Regions from separate parts of the Micromonospora sp. CA-263727 genome, predicted to be linked through region 1. Evidence: riboswitches for the same ligand, from Rfam matches in the RefSeq annotation. Region 1 holds a riboswitch; the other holds the start of a gene.
What was found. A riboswitch is a leader RNA that binds a small molecule or an ion and turns the genes downstream of it on or off. The one in region 1 is predicted to bind cyclic di-AMP.

Region 1 (5,388 bases):
TGCGTTCCGAGGTCGGGCTGGCTACCATTCGCAGACGATGGCCTGCCGAAATCCGTGCCGCCCGGCCCGCGCCCTCCGCCGGGCACGAACCTCCGCCGCCACTGCCCGGCGGCCGTCGAGCGCCGGCCGGCGACTCACGGTACGCAGCCATCTCGCCACTTCCGGTCGGCCCATGCCGCCCGTCGCGACGGCCGTACGGCGACGCTGAACCGACTCGCCCGCCGGCACGTACTCCGTTTGGGAATCGTTGGGAGACACTGAATTGGGCGCCGACCACACCCGTTCCGCTCCGCCCACCCCGCCCGGGGTGCGGCGGATCCTCGTCGTGACGGTGGTTCCCCTCTTCCTCGCCACGTTGGTGGCCGCCCTGGCGCTCTGGCCCCGGGACGCGCCACGTCCGGAGGCCACCGACGCCGCGCCCCGCTACCACGGCACGGTCACCCAGGTGGTGACCGAATCCTGCCCGCCCAACCCGCTGGTCCCGGAGGGCACCCCGACGACGGCGCAGGGGCCGTGCGGCACGGTCACCGTACGGATGCAGGGCGGCCCGGACTCGGGCCAGGAGGTGCAGACGCCCATCCCGGCCGGACCCGGCGCGCCCCGGGTCAGCGTCGGTGACGACGTCATCGTGGTCCCGCTGATCGACCCGGCGGATCCGTCGATCAGCACCTACAACATCGCCGAGCACCAGCGCGGCAAGCCGCTGGTGTGGCTCGCGGTGCTCTTCGCCGCCGCCATCGTCGCCTTCGGGCGGCTGCGCGGACTGGCCGCCCTGGCCGGCCTGGCGGCCAGCTTCGCCATCCTGCTCACCTTCGTGCTGCCCGGCATCACCGCCGGCCAGCCGCCGCTGGTGGTCGCCATCGTCGGCGCGGCGTTGATCATGTTCGTGGTGCTGTACCTGACCCACGGGGTGTCCGCGCAGACGTCCGTGGCGGTGCTGGGCACGCTCGGCAGCCTGGTGCTCACCGGGCTGCTCGGCCTGGCCGCGACGGCGGCCACCCATCTGACCGGCTTCGGCAGCGAGGACGCCACCACGCTGTCCATGTTCCGGGCCGACGTCGACCTGCACGGCCTGCTGCTGGCCGGCATCATCATCGGGTCGCTGGGGGTGCTCGACGACGTCACGGTCACCCAGGCCGCCGCGGTCACCGAACTCGGCCACGCCAACCCGAACTTCTCCCGCCGGGAGCTGTACCGCTCGGCCACCCGGGTCGGACGGGCGCACATCGCCTCCGTGGTCAACACCATCATCCTGGCGTACGCCGGTGCGTCGCTGCCCCTGCTGGTCCTGCTCACCGCCGACTCCCGGGCGGTGGGCCAGATCCTGACCAGCGAGTTCCTCGCCCAGGAGATCGTCCGCAGCGTGGTGGCCACGCTCGGGCTGATCGCCGCCGTACCGCTGACCACCGCACTGGCCGTGCTGGTGACCACCGCCGGCCGACGCCCGGGTCCGGACGGCGCCGCGGCCGGTGGCGGACCGCGCAGCAGGCCCGACGGCGCCGGGCCGACCGCCGCCCCCATGGTTTCCCGGCCGGCGACGGACCGGGCCGAGGCGCTCCACGCGCTCAGCACACCGCGCACCCGTAACACCGCCCCCGCCACCCCGTCGGGGTGGCCCGAACCGGACAGGAGCACGGACACCACATGGTGACACTCCTCAGCGTGACCGCCGCGGCCGATGTGGCCGGCCAGGGTGTCGCTGGTCACTCAACGCGATTACGAAATGACACATCTAGTCAGGTTCGGGGCGTAGAGCGCCCGATCGCCTGTCGGGTAACCTCACTGCCGGTCACCGCCGAAGGCGCGCACCGGCGCCTGCGGTGCCGCCGCCCAATCGCCCAGAGGCGAGCCGGGAACCCAGGTACGTGGGGTGAATCCGCGACAGCGGTAGGGGCCACTTCCGTCCCGAACCCGTCAGCTAACCCGGTCGGCGGTCGATGGAAGGGAAAGACAGTGACGGCACCCCTACGCCGCTGGTTGACACCCGTGGTGGCCGTGTTCGCCGCGTGCGCCGTGTTCGCCGGCCCGCTGCCGGCGATGGCCGCGCCAACACCCCCCAAGCCGGCGGAGCACGACGACGACCCGCCGATGCTCAACGATCTGATCGAGGCGACCAACCGGGACTACTCCAAGGCCAAGAACAAGCTGGAGAAGTCCAAGAAGCGGCAGCTTGAGTTCGCCGTCGAGGTCCGTCGCGCCCAGGCCGACCTCGACGCGCTCGCCCCGCAGGTCGCGGAGATCGCGACCCAGTCGTACCGGACGGGTCGGGTCGGCGCGATCTCCATGCTGCTGCAGAGCAACGCCCCCGACTCGTTCATCGACCGCGCCTCCGCGCTGGACGAGCTGAACCTGGTCAACGACAAGAAGCTCAGCGAGGTCAACGCCGTCCGGCTCCGCGCCCAGCAAGCCAAGCTGGCGCTCGACGCCGAGGTGCGCGAGCAGCAGAAGCTGACCAACGACATGGCCCGCAAGAAGAGCGAGGCGGAGAAGTCGCTCCGGCTGGTCGGCGGCACCGGCCTCACCGGCGGCCTGGTGGCGGCCACCTCCCCGGTCGCCCGGGTCGGGCCCAACCGGGCGGCGGACGGTGGCTGGAAGTCCGAGTCGTGCAGCCAGAAGGACCCGACCACGTCGGGCTGCATCACGCCGCGCACCTTGCACATGTACAAGGAGGTCAAGCGGGCCGGCTTCAACCGGTTCGTGGGCTGCTTCCGGCCGGGCGACAAGTTCGAGCACCCCAAGGGCCGGGCCTGTGACTGGTCGTTGCAGAACAGCGGCTTCAGCCCCTGGCACAACAACGACACCCGGATCTACGGCAACAACCTGGCGGCCTTCCTGGTCCGCAACGCCGACCGGCTGGGCGTCTACTACGTGATCTGGAACCGGCAGATCTGGTTCCCGACGACCGGCTGGAGCGCCTACAGCGGCCCGTCGAACCACACCGACCACGTACACGTGTCACTGCTCTGAGCCGGTCTGCGCTGGGTCCGCCAGCGCGAGATGTTCGAGGGCCGTTCCGCCATCCGGTGGGACGGCCCTCGCCGTACGCGCCGAGGTCTCCGACGGTCTCTCAGGCGGCGGGCACCGTGTCGGCCAGCCCGGCCGGTTCCGCGGCCACCGCCCGCACCTCACCGGCAGCGAGCCGGTACGACATGCCCACCACCGCGCACCGCCCGGCTGCCACCTCGGCAGCGAGCGTCTCGGAGGAGCCCAACATCGTCTCGACGGTCCGCGCGATGTGGATGTCCACGATCCGGTCCAGTTCCTTCACCCCTGCGGCCTGCGCCCGCCGCAGGCTTGGCACCACCGCGTCGACCACGGCCCCTAGGTGGCCCGTCGGCGGGGTGCCGGTGGCCACCGTGTCGCGGGCCGCCTGCACGGCGCCGCACGAGTCGTGCCCGAGCACCACCACCAGCGGCGTACGCAGCACCGCCACCGCGTACTCCACGCTGCCCAGCACCTCGGGCCCGACGGTGTGCCCGGCGGTCCGGACCACGAAGAGGTCGCCCAGCCCTCGATCGAAGATGATCTCGGCAGCCAACCGGGAGTCGGAGCAGCCCACGATCACCGCGAAGGGATGCTGCTCCGCCGCCACGGCGGCCCGCCGCCCGGCGTTCTGGTTGGGATGCCGGAGCGCGTCGGTGACGAACCTCCGGTTGCCGGCCAGCAGCTCGGCGAGGGCGAGTTGTGGGGCTCCGGGTAGATCCGCGGTGAGGTACTCGCGGTCGGGCCCCGGCTGCGCGCCGATCGGTCCGGGTCGACTCATCCGGCCACACCTCGCTTCTCGGTGGAATGCCTGGTCATCCCGGCCGACGGCGGTCGCGGGCTGCCATCACCGTCACACGCAACGCAAGATGCGTCAAGCTATGCGTGATATGCATTTCATGTATCCCTCGACGCTTGCGTACGAGTGGGACGGGGACGCCGCTGGACGGCGCGGCCCGGAGAACCCGAAGGGCAGGTCATACGATGGCGGGCATGGCGAGCACAGGCGAGCGGGAAAGCACCCGGAACTGGACGTTCCTAACAAACCACGCGCATGTGCTGCTCGCCATCGCCCGCAACCCCACCGCCCGGCTACGCGACGTCGCCAGCGAGGTGGGCGTGACCGAACGGGCCGCCCAGGCGATCGTCGCCGACCTGGAGGCGGGTGGCTACCTGCACCGCACCCGTGTCGGCCGGCGCAACGAGTACACCCTCAACCCGGCCGGCCGGTTCCGCCACCCCGCCGAGGCCGACCGCCAGGTAGGTGACCTGCTGGCCCTCTTCACCAAGGAGCCCGTGGGCGGCACCGCGGAGCGCTAGCCCCGGCGTCACGGTCCCCACCCGGTTTCCCGGCGCGGCGCTGGCGGATGCCTCCATAGTGGACGACGTGGCGTGCTTCACGATCCGCGTGCCATCGTCGCCGTGCGGCAACCGGATGCGGGCGATAGGTTGGACGGGTGCCCGCCGTCGCGTTCGCCCGTCCAATGTGGCCGGCGACGCTGCGCGCGCTGCGGGAGTTGACCCGCCTGGCGCTGGCGACACTGGTGCTCGCCGTCGGTCTCGGTGCCCCGTCCGGCCTACCGGACCGGCCCGCCACCGATCTCGCCGCCCGGTCGGCCGCCAGCCAACCTGACACCCGGCCGGCCGCCATCGATCTGCCGGCCCGGCCGATCGCCGCGACGGTCGCGCTACGCCCCGCCGACGGGGCCCTCCGAGTGGCCGATGCGCATCCGGTCCGGCAGGTGCCGGCGTTCGCTCCGACCGCGCCGCCGACCCAGCCCGGGCACACCGACATCGCATCCGCCCCGGCCGCCGCCATTCTGGCGTACCACTTCGCCGTGCCGCGCACCGCGACCGGCCCCGGCGAACCGACCCGGCGCGGTCCACCCACCGCCTGACCGGGCGCGCGCCCAGAGCCCACCGGGCCCACCGCCGGTTACGGCGGGCCGACCCACGCCGGACGGTCGACCTTTTGACCGCGCGTTTCCTGGGCGAACCCGTCCACCCCTGCCTTCCCATGCACCACCGTCGACGACCATCCCGACCGCGAGGTGTTGATGATGCAAACCGCACTCTCCTCCGTCCTGCTCGACGTGCCCCGGGCCGCCGCCATCTGGCTGACCCTGCTGGGCGTGGTGACGCTCGCCGTCGCCGGCCTGCTGCTACACCCCCGCCGTTTCCGCTTCGACGTGGGCGCCCGGATCCGCGAGGCGGCACTGCCGAGCCGGTCGCCGCGCGCCGAGGACGATCGCGACCAGGACCGCTGGGCCGGGGAGGTCAGCGTGGCCGCCGACCGGGCCGAGGCGACAGCCCGCCGCCAACGCGACGAATGGCTCGCCACCCAGGACGAGGCCGAGCAGGCGTGGCAGGCGTACGAGGCGGCGGAGGCGGACGTCCGCCGGCTGT
Region 2 (5,388 bases), 1.6 Mb from region 1:
GCGCCCGAGAGCAGCGGCGATACCGGCGACCGGCACCCGACACCGGGCGACGCTTCGGCGACCGGTCCGCCGCCGGGATGTCGGCCTCGCGGCAACCGTCCTGATTGTCCCGTCAGGGCCTCACCATGATCAGGATGAATATACAGTGTGCCCGAGCGGTGGCGCGGGGACGCCATCCCACCATCGACAGGAGTACGCGTTGCATCTCAGGAATCGGTCGGGCTGGATGACTGCCACGGTGGCCGTAACGCTGCTCGCGCTTGCCGCGCCGACCTCCTCCGCCGCCGCCGTGAGAGTGGACGAGAGCGCGGGCACCGCCGCGGCTGCGGATCGGGTCCTCCGGGTCTACAACAACAACATCGAGAACCTGGTGGTGAACAACTCCGACGGGACCTGCACGCGCGTCTCCGGGCCGGACCAGCTCACCTCGATGCTGGTGGACGACAACGGGCAGAAGGGCACCTCCGGAGTGGCCGCCCCCGACCTGCTGATCGTGCAGCAGGTGCGCGGCACCGGTCAGGCCGAGGCGTACGCGAACCAACTGGGCACGAAGTTCGGCTACCCGGCCGGCACCTATCGCGCGATCGTGGCCTGGACCGACCCGGAGCCGTGGGGCAGCACGCACAAGTGCAGCGACCAGTCCCTCGGCGACCTGAAGAAGAAGCAGACCAACGCCATCATCTGGAACAGCCGTACGCTGGACCTCGCCTCGGGTGACATCTCGAAATACTGGAGCGCGGGCTGGCTGAAGCCGGGCACGGCCTACAACAGCGGCGCCGGCTGCACGCTCTACAAGCCGCCGAACAACGACGACGGCGCCACCAACGCCCACAAGTGGAAGCGCACCAGCGCCATCGCCGCCCGGTTCACCATCAAATCGACCGGGACCAGCGTCTTCGCCGCCACCATGCACCTGCCGGAGCAGAACCGGCAGAACGCCTGTGCCGGGGACGGCACCACCGGCATCAGCAACACGGGCATCCACATCGGCGCGGACGCGACCAGCCTGATGAACAACTCGACGATCCGGATCGTCGGCATCGACGCGAACCGGACGGGCATCGCCGCGAACACCCTGGGCGGCTCCGGCATGACCGGCTACGGGTCGAAGGCGACCAGCGGCTCCAGCAAGATCGATTACATCTTCATCAGGGGCGACGTGCAGCCGTCCAGCATCGACCACACCGTGGCCGGCACCAGGTCGAACCACATGGCGCTCTACGGCTTCATCAACTACTGACCACGCCGGCCAGCACACCGATCGGGGCCAGCACACCGATCAGGGGCACCGCACCGACCGGGGCGCCCGGACCGAAAGGTCCGGACGCCCCGCCGTCGTCGAACAGGACGAGTCGATCAGGCGGAGTAACCGCGGGTGGCCGCCCAGTTCGCCAGATCGATGGTGCTCATCCAGTACGAGTAGTACGACGGGTCGGCCGAGTCGGCGATCTTCACCTGCCGGCCCTCGTCGTCGTAGCCCACCACGGCGATGTAGTGGCCGCCGGGGAAGGAGTGCCAGCCGCCGTCGGTGTCGGTGGCGCTGCCGGCGACGTTGACCACGACAGCCCGCCCGGCGCTGAGGGCGGCCACGACGTCGGCCTGGAGCTGGTCCATCTGGGCCGAGGTGGCGGAGCCACCACGGATCATCGTGGTCTTGTAGGGGCTGCCCTTGACCGTGGCGTTCAGCACGCGGGTGGTGTCCTCGGCCGAGTTGGTGCCGGCGTACGTGGTGCCGAGCTGGCCGGCCAGGGTGTCCTGGTCACGATCGATGCCAGCGGCGCTGAGCGCGTTGCGCACCGCGGCCGGGCCGCAGTAGTAGCCGGTCGTCTGGGCCTGGTAGTCGTAGTCGAGGACCTTCGACGTCGGCGGCTTCGACGCCGCCTTCTTACTGGTCACGTCCGGGTCCGGCGCGGCCGAGCTGGCCTGCGCCGACGGCGAGGCGGCGGCGCTGGCCGGTGCTGCGGAGCTGGCCGGAGCCGCGCTGCTCGGCGCAGCGGTCGACGGGGCCGCCACGACCCGGGCGTCCCCGCGGGACGCTGCGGTGTCGCTTCGCAGCTCGGCGACGGCGGTCGTGGTCTGCGCGGTGGCCGGGGCGTCCTCGGTGCTGGCGAGCAGGGCACCAGCGCCGGAGGCGACGACCAGTGCCGCCGCCGACGCGGCGACGACCTGGTACGGACGTTCGGTGGCCAGCCGACGGAGCTGACGCTTGAAGGTGTGCTTCACGGAATCCTCCACGGGGCTCGGGGTGAGCGGCGCACCGGCTCCGGCGGTCGAGTCGGCAGGGTCACCGACGACCACCCGAGTACGCGGATGGGCCGTTCAACGGGGTGCGCCCGGGCTACCGGGCGGCGGCGGTGGGCCGGTATCAGCTCGCGACCACTGGGCCGGCGAGCGCGGGCACCGCGGTGCCGTGGAGGCAGGGGAACAATGGGGGGATCGAAATGTGCTGCACGAAGTAAGCACTCCTTCCGACACCGCCGACCGGGTTAGCTGACGGATTCGGGCGGGAAGATCGCCCTACCGCGGGCCGAGGCTCGCGGATTCACCCCAGTGGTGCAGTGGGTCCCCGGTTCGTGAGATCACGATTGAGCGGGTCGATGCGGCGTCGCCTCTTGCGATCGGTTACCGCACCGGACGGGCCGACACTACTGGCCGGTCATGACCCTGCCAACCCGGCGTGAGCTGCTTAAACATGATCCAGAAGAGTTTTTTTCGGGCGTTCGGGAACTGTCGTCGCTCAATGGGATGCGCGGCCATCCGGGCACCTTGAGGCGACAACCGGACCGGCCGTAAACAATTGTCCGGAAATTGCGGCAAGCATCCGCCGACTTACACCAGATGACCGTTTTTCCCGGCCCTGTGACCGGGCTCACCGAATCCCCGGCAGCCCCGGCGCGTGCGCTCAACCGACCCGGGCCGGTCGCCAGCGCAGGATCGCGGCCGGGCGGCCGACGGCGACCCGGCGCAGCGCCGGCAACCGGTTCGGCCGGAGCTGCTCCGCGGCGGCGTACGCCTCGGCGGAGAGGACGCGGGCCGCGTCGGCGGCGACCTCGGCAGCTCGCCACGCGGCGCGCTCCCGTTCGGCGGCGGCCCGATAGACGGCCAGGCGGCCGTCGCGTACCACCCGGGCGAGGAGGATCTCCTGCTCGGCCGGGTGCCGGCGGGGATCCCAGCCGGCCCGGCGGGCGAGCACGTCGCTGAGCTGACGGGCCGACAGGTCTCCGCGCCAGTGGGCGACCATCGCGGCCCGGTGCAGCCAACGCTCCCGGGCGGCGTACTCGGCGGGGGTGTGGGGCGTGCGGGGGGCGGGCAGCGCGGCGACGGCGGAGAGCCTCCGGGCCGTGGACTCCGCCTCGTCGTACCCGGCCCAGGCGCGGTCGAGCTCGGCCTGGGCGGCCCGCCACGCGTCCCGCCGCCGGGCGGCATTCTGCCCGGCGCCGGCCGCCGCCACCGCCACCTCACCGGCGTAGCGACGCAGGTCGGCCGCGGCGGTCGCGGCGGGGTCCTCGACCGGGTCGGCGGGCTCGCCGTCGTCCGGCCGGGCCGACTCGGGCCGGGCGACCAGGGCGGCGAGTACGCCGAGCGCGAGCACGAGCAGGACCGACCAGATGGCGGCGGCCCGTGGCACCTCGATCAGGAACTGGTAGACGACTGCGCTCTCCATGGCGTACCTCATCGGCCGGTTGGTACGGGTGACGACGACTCGTGCGGACCCGGACCGTCTCGTGGCCGCGCCACGGGGTTCGGGTACAGCGGTGGGGCGATGCATCGGAAGGGATGGGTCCCGGTCACGGTGGCCCGTCTCCAAGGCGTCCGGCCGGACGGTGGTGGTCACCAGGACAACCGCGCTGGACGGCCGGTCACCGCCGCCGGAGAGGCGACGGGATCAGGAGCGGGGCGGGCCGCGTGCGGGGTCGGCGCCCGGGGCGAGCACCGGAAACGCCGACGCGACCGGGGCGGCGGGGCCGCCGGTGGTGGATGGCCGGAGCGGGGTGGGCACCGCGGGGGGCACCGCGATCGCGACGTCCAGGTCGGTGCCGGCGGTCACGCCCTGCGCCAGGTGATCGACCGGCGCGTAAAGCGCGGCCGGCTGCCACCCGGTGTGCGCCTGCGGCGCGACGGTAACGGCCGGTCGGCCGGAGGCCGCGTCGAACCGGCCGGAGGCCGCTGTGTCGGGCTGCCCGGCGGGCCCTGCCGAGGCGGGCATCGCCCAGGCCCCGACGGTGAACGCGGCGGCGACCGCGAACCCGGTCAGCAGCCGCGCCGCCCAGCGCGCGAGCCACCACAGTGAACGGGCGGGCGCGACGGGAAGCACCCCATCACGCTACCGCCGGGGCCGCCGGACCGCATCGGCGCCGGGCGTGTCGCGTCCGGCCAACCGCCGGACGGCACCCCGCTGCCCAGGTCACCGCCGATTCGTCAGGCCGTCCTGATTGGACGCCGGCGCGGCGGGCGACGACCCGCCGGACGCCGCCGGACGTGGTGCCAGTACGCGCATCATCGGCTGCTCCACATAGCGGTGCAGCAGCGCGGCCAGGCCGAGGGTGAGCAGCAGGAAGCCGATCACCGCGGTCGGGCCCCACCAACCGGGCAGCCCCGTTCCCCAGTCGCCGGTGAGTCGCAGGATCGTCATGATCACGAAGACGTGCACCAGGTAGAAGGCGAACGAGACCTCGCCGAGCCAGACCATCGGCCGGGACCGCAGCGGCGAGCGACGCCCGTGCACGTCGGCGTCCGCCGCCGCGGCGATGACCAGGACGTACGCCACGGAGAGCAGCGCCGCCCAGAGCTCGGCCCGGATCCACTGGGAGGCTGCCACCCAGGTCGCCACGAAGATCAGGCCGGCCACGGGCAGCCGTGGGCCCCGCCAACGACCGCGCAGCATGAGCTCCGCGGCGGCCACGCCCATCCAGAACTCCAGCGACCGGACCAGCGGGAACACCTGGGTGAACCACCACCGGCTCTGCTCCGGCACCAGCGCCTGCCCCGGCCAGAGCGCCAGGATCAGCAGCGGCACCGCGATCACCACCGCCCAGAGCATCCACGGCCGGGCCCGCCGCACCAGCGGCAGCGCCAGCGGCAGGCAGAGGTAGAAGAACAGCTCGCAGGAGAGCGACCAGCTCACGTTGTTGACGCTGTAGAAGTACCCGGGCCGGGGGTCCCAGGCCTGCAACAGGAGGAGGTTCTCCAGCGCGGCGACCGGGTTGATCGGGTCGGCGAACCAGAGCGCCGCCAGCATGGCCAGCGCCCACATCAGCAGGTGGTTCGGGTAGATCTTGGCGAGCCGGCGACGCCAGAACCGCCGCTTCGAGGCGCCCGTCCGGGCCGACCAGACCAGCACGAAGCCACTGAGGATGAAGAAGAACTGGACCCCGGAGAGGCCCAGCG

Region 2: it holds a riboswitch for cyclic di-AMP, as region 1 does, so the genes downstream of both, ACQPYA_RS10190 (C39 family peptidase) here and ACQPYA_RS02935 (coiled-coil domain-containing protein) in region 1, are expected to answer to the same signal.

What each region holds. Positions count from the first base shown of each region.
Region 1 covers NZ_CP192031.1:631,453-636,840, reverse strand. Annotated here, with positions in the region: gene ACQPYA_RS02940 (YibE/F family protein) at 263-1,651, shown strand; cyclic di-AMP (ydaO/yuaA leader) riboswitch at 1,818-1,949, shown strand; gene ACQPYA_RS02935 (coiled-coil domain-containing protein) at 1,954-2,967, shown strand; gene ACQPYA_RS02930 (carbonic anhydrase) at 3,068-3,763, opposite strand; gene ACQPYA_RS02925 (helix-turn-helix transcriptional regulator) at 3,967-4,302, shown strand; gene ACQPYA_RS02920 (hypothetical protein) at 4,440-4,880, shown strand; gene ACQPYA_RS02915 (hypothetical protein) at 5,040-5,388, shown strand, end outside.
Region 2 covers NZ_CP192031.1:2,235,324-2,240,711, reverse strand. Annotated here, with positions in the region: gene ACQPYA_RS10195 (hypothetical protein) at 227-1,240, shown strand; gene ACQPYA_RS10190 (C39 family peptidase) at 1,357-2,235, opposite strand; cyclic di-AMP (ydaO/yuaA leader) riboswitch at 2,461-2,602, opposite strand; gene ACQPYA_RS10185 (hypothetical protein) at 2,903-3,676, opposite strand; gene ACQPYA_RS10180 (hypothetical protein) at 3,887-4,315, opposite strand; gene ACQPYA_RS10175 (acyltransferase family protein) at 4,406-5,388, opposite strand, start outside.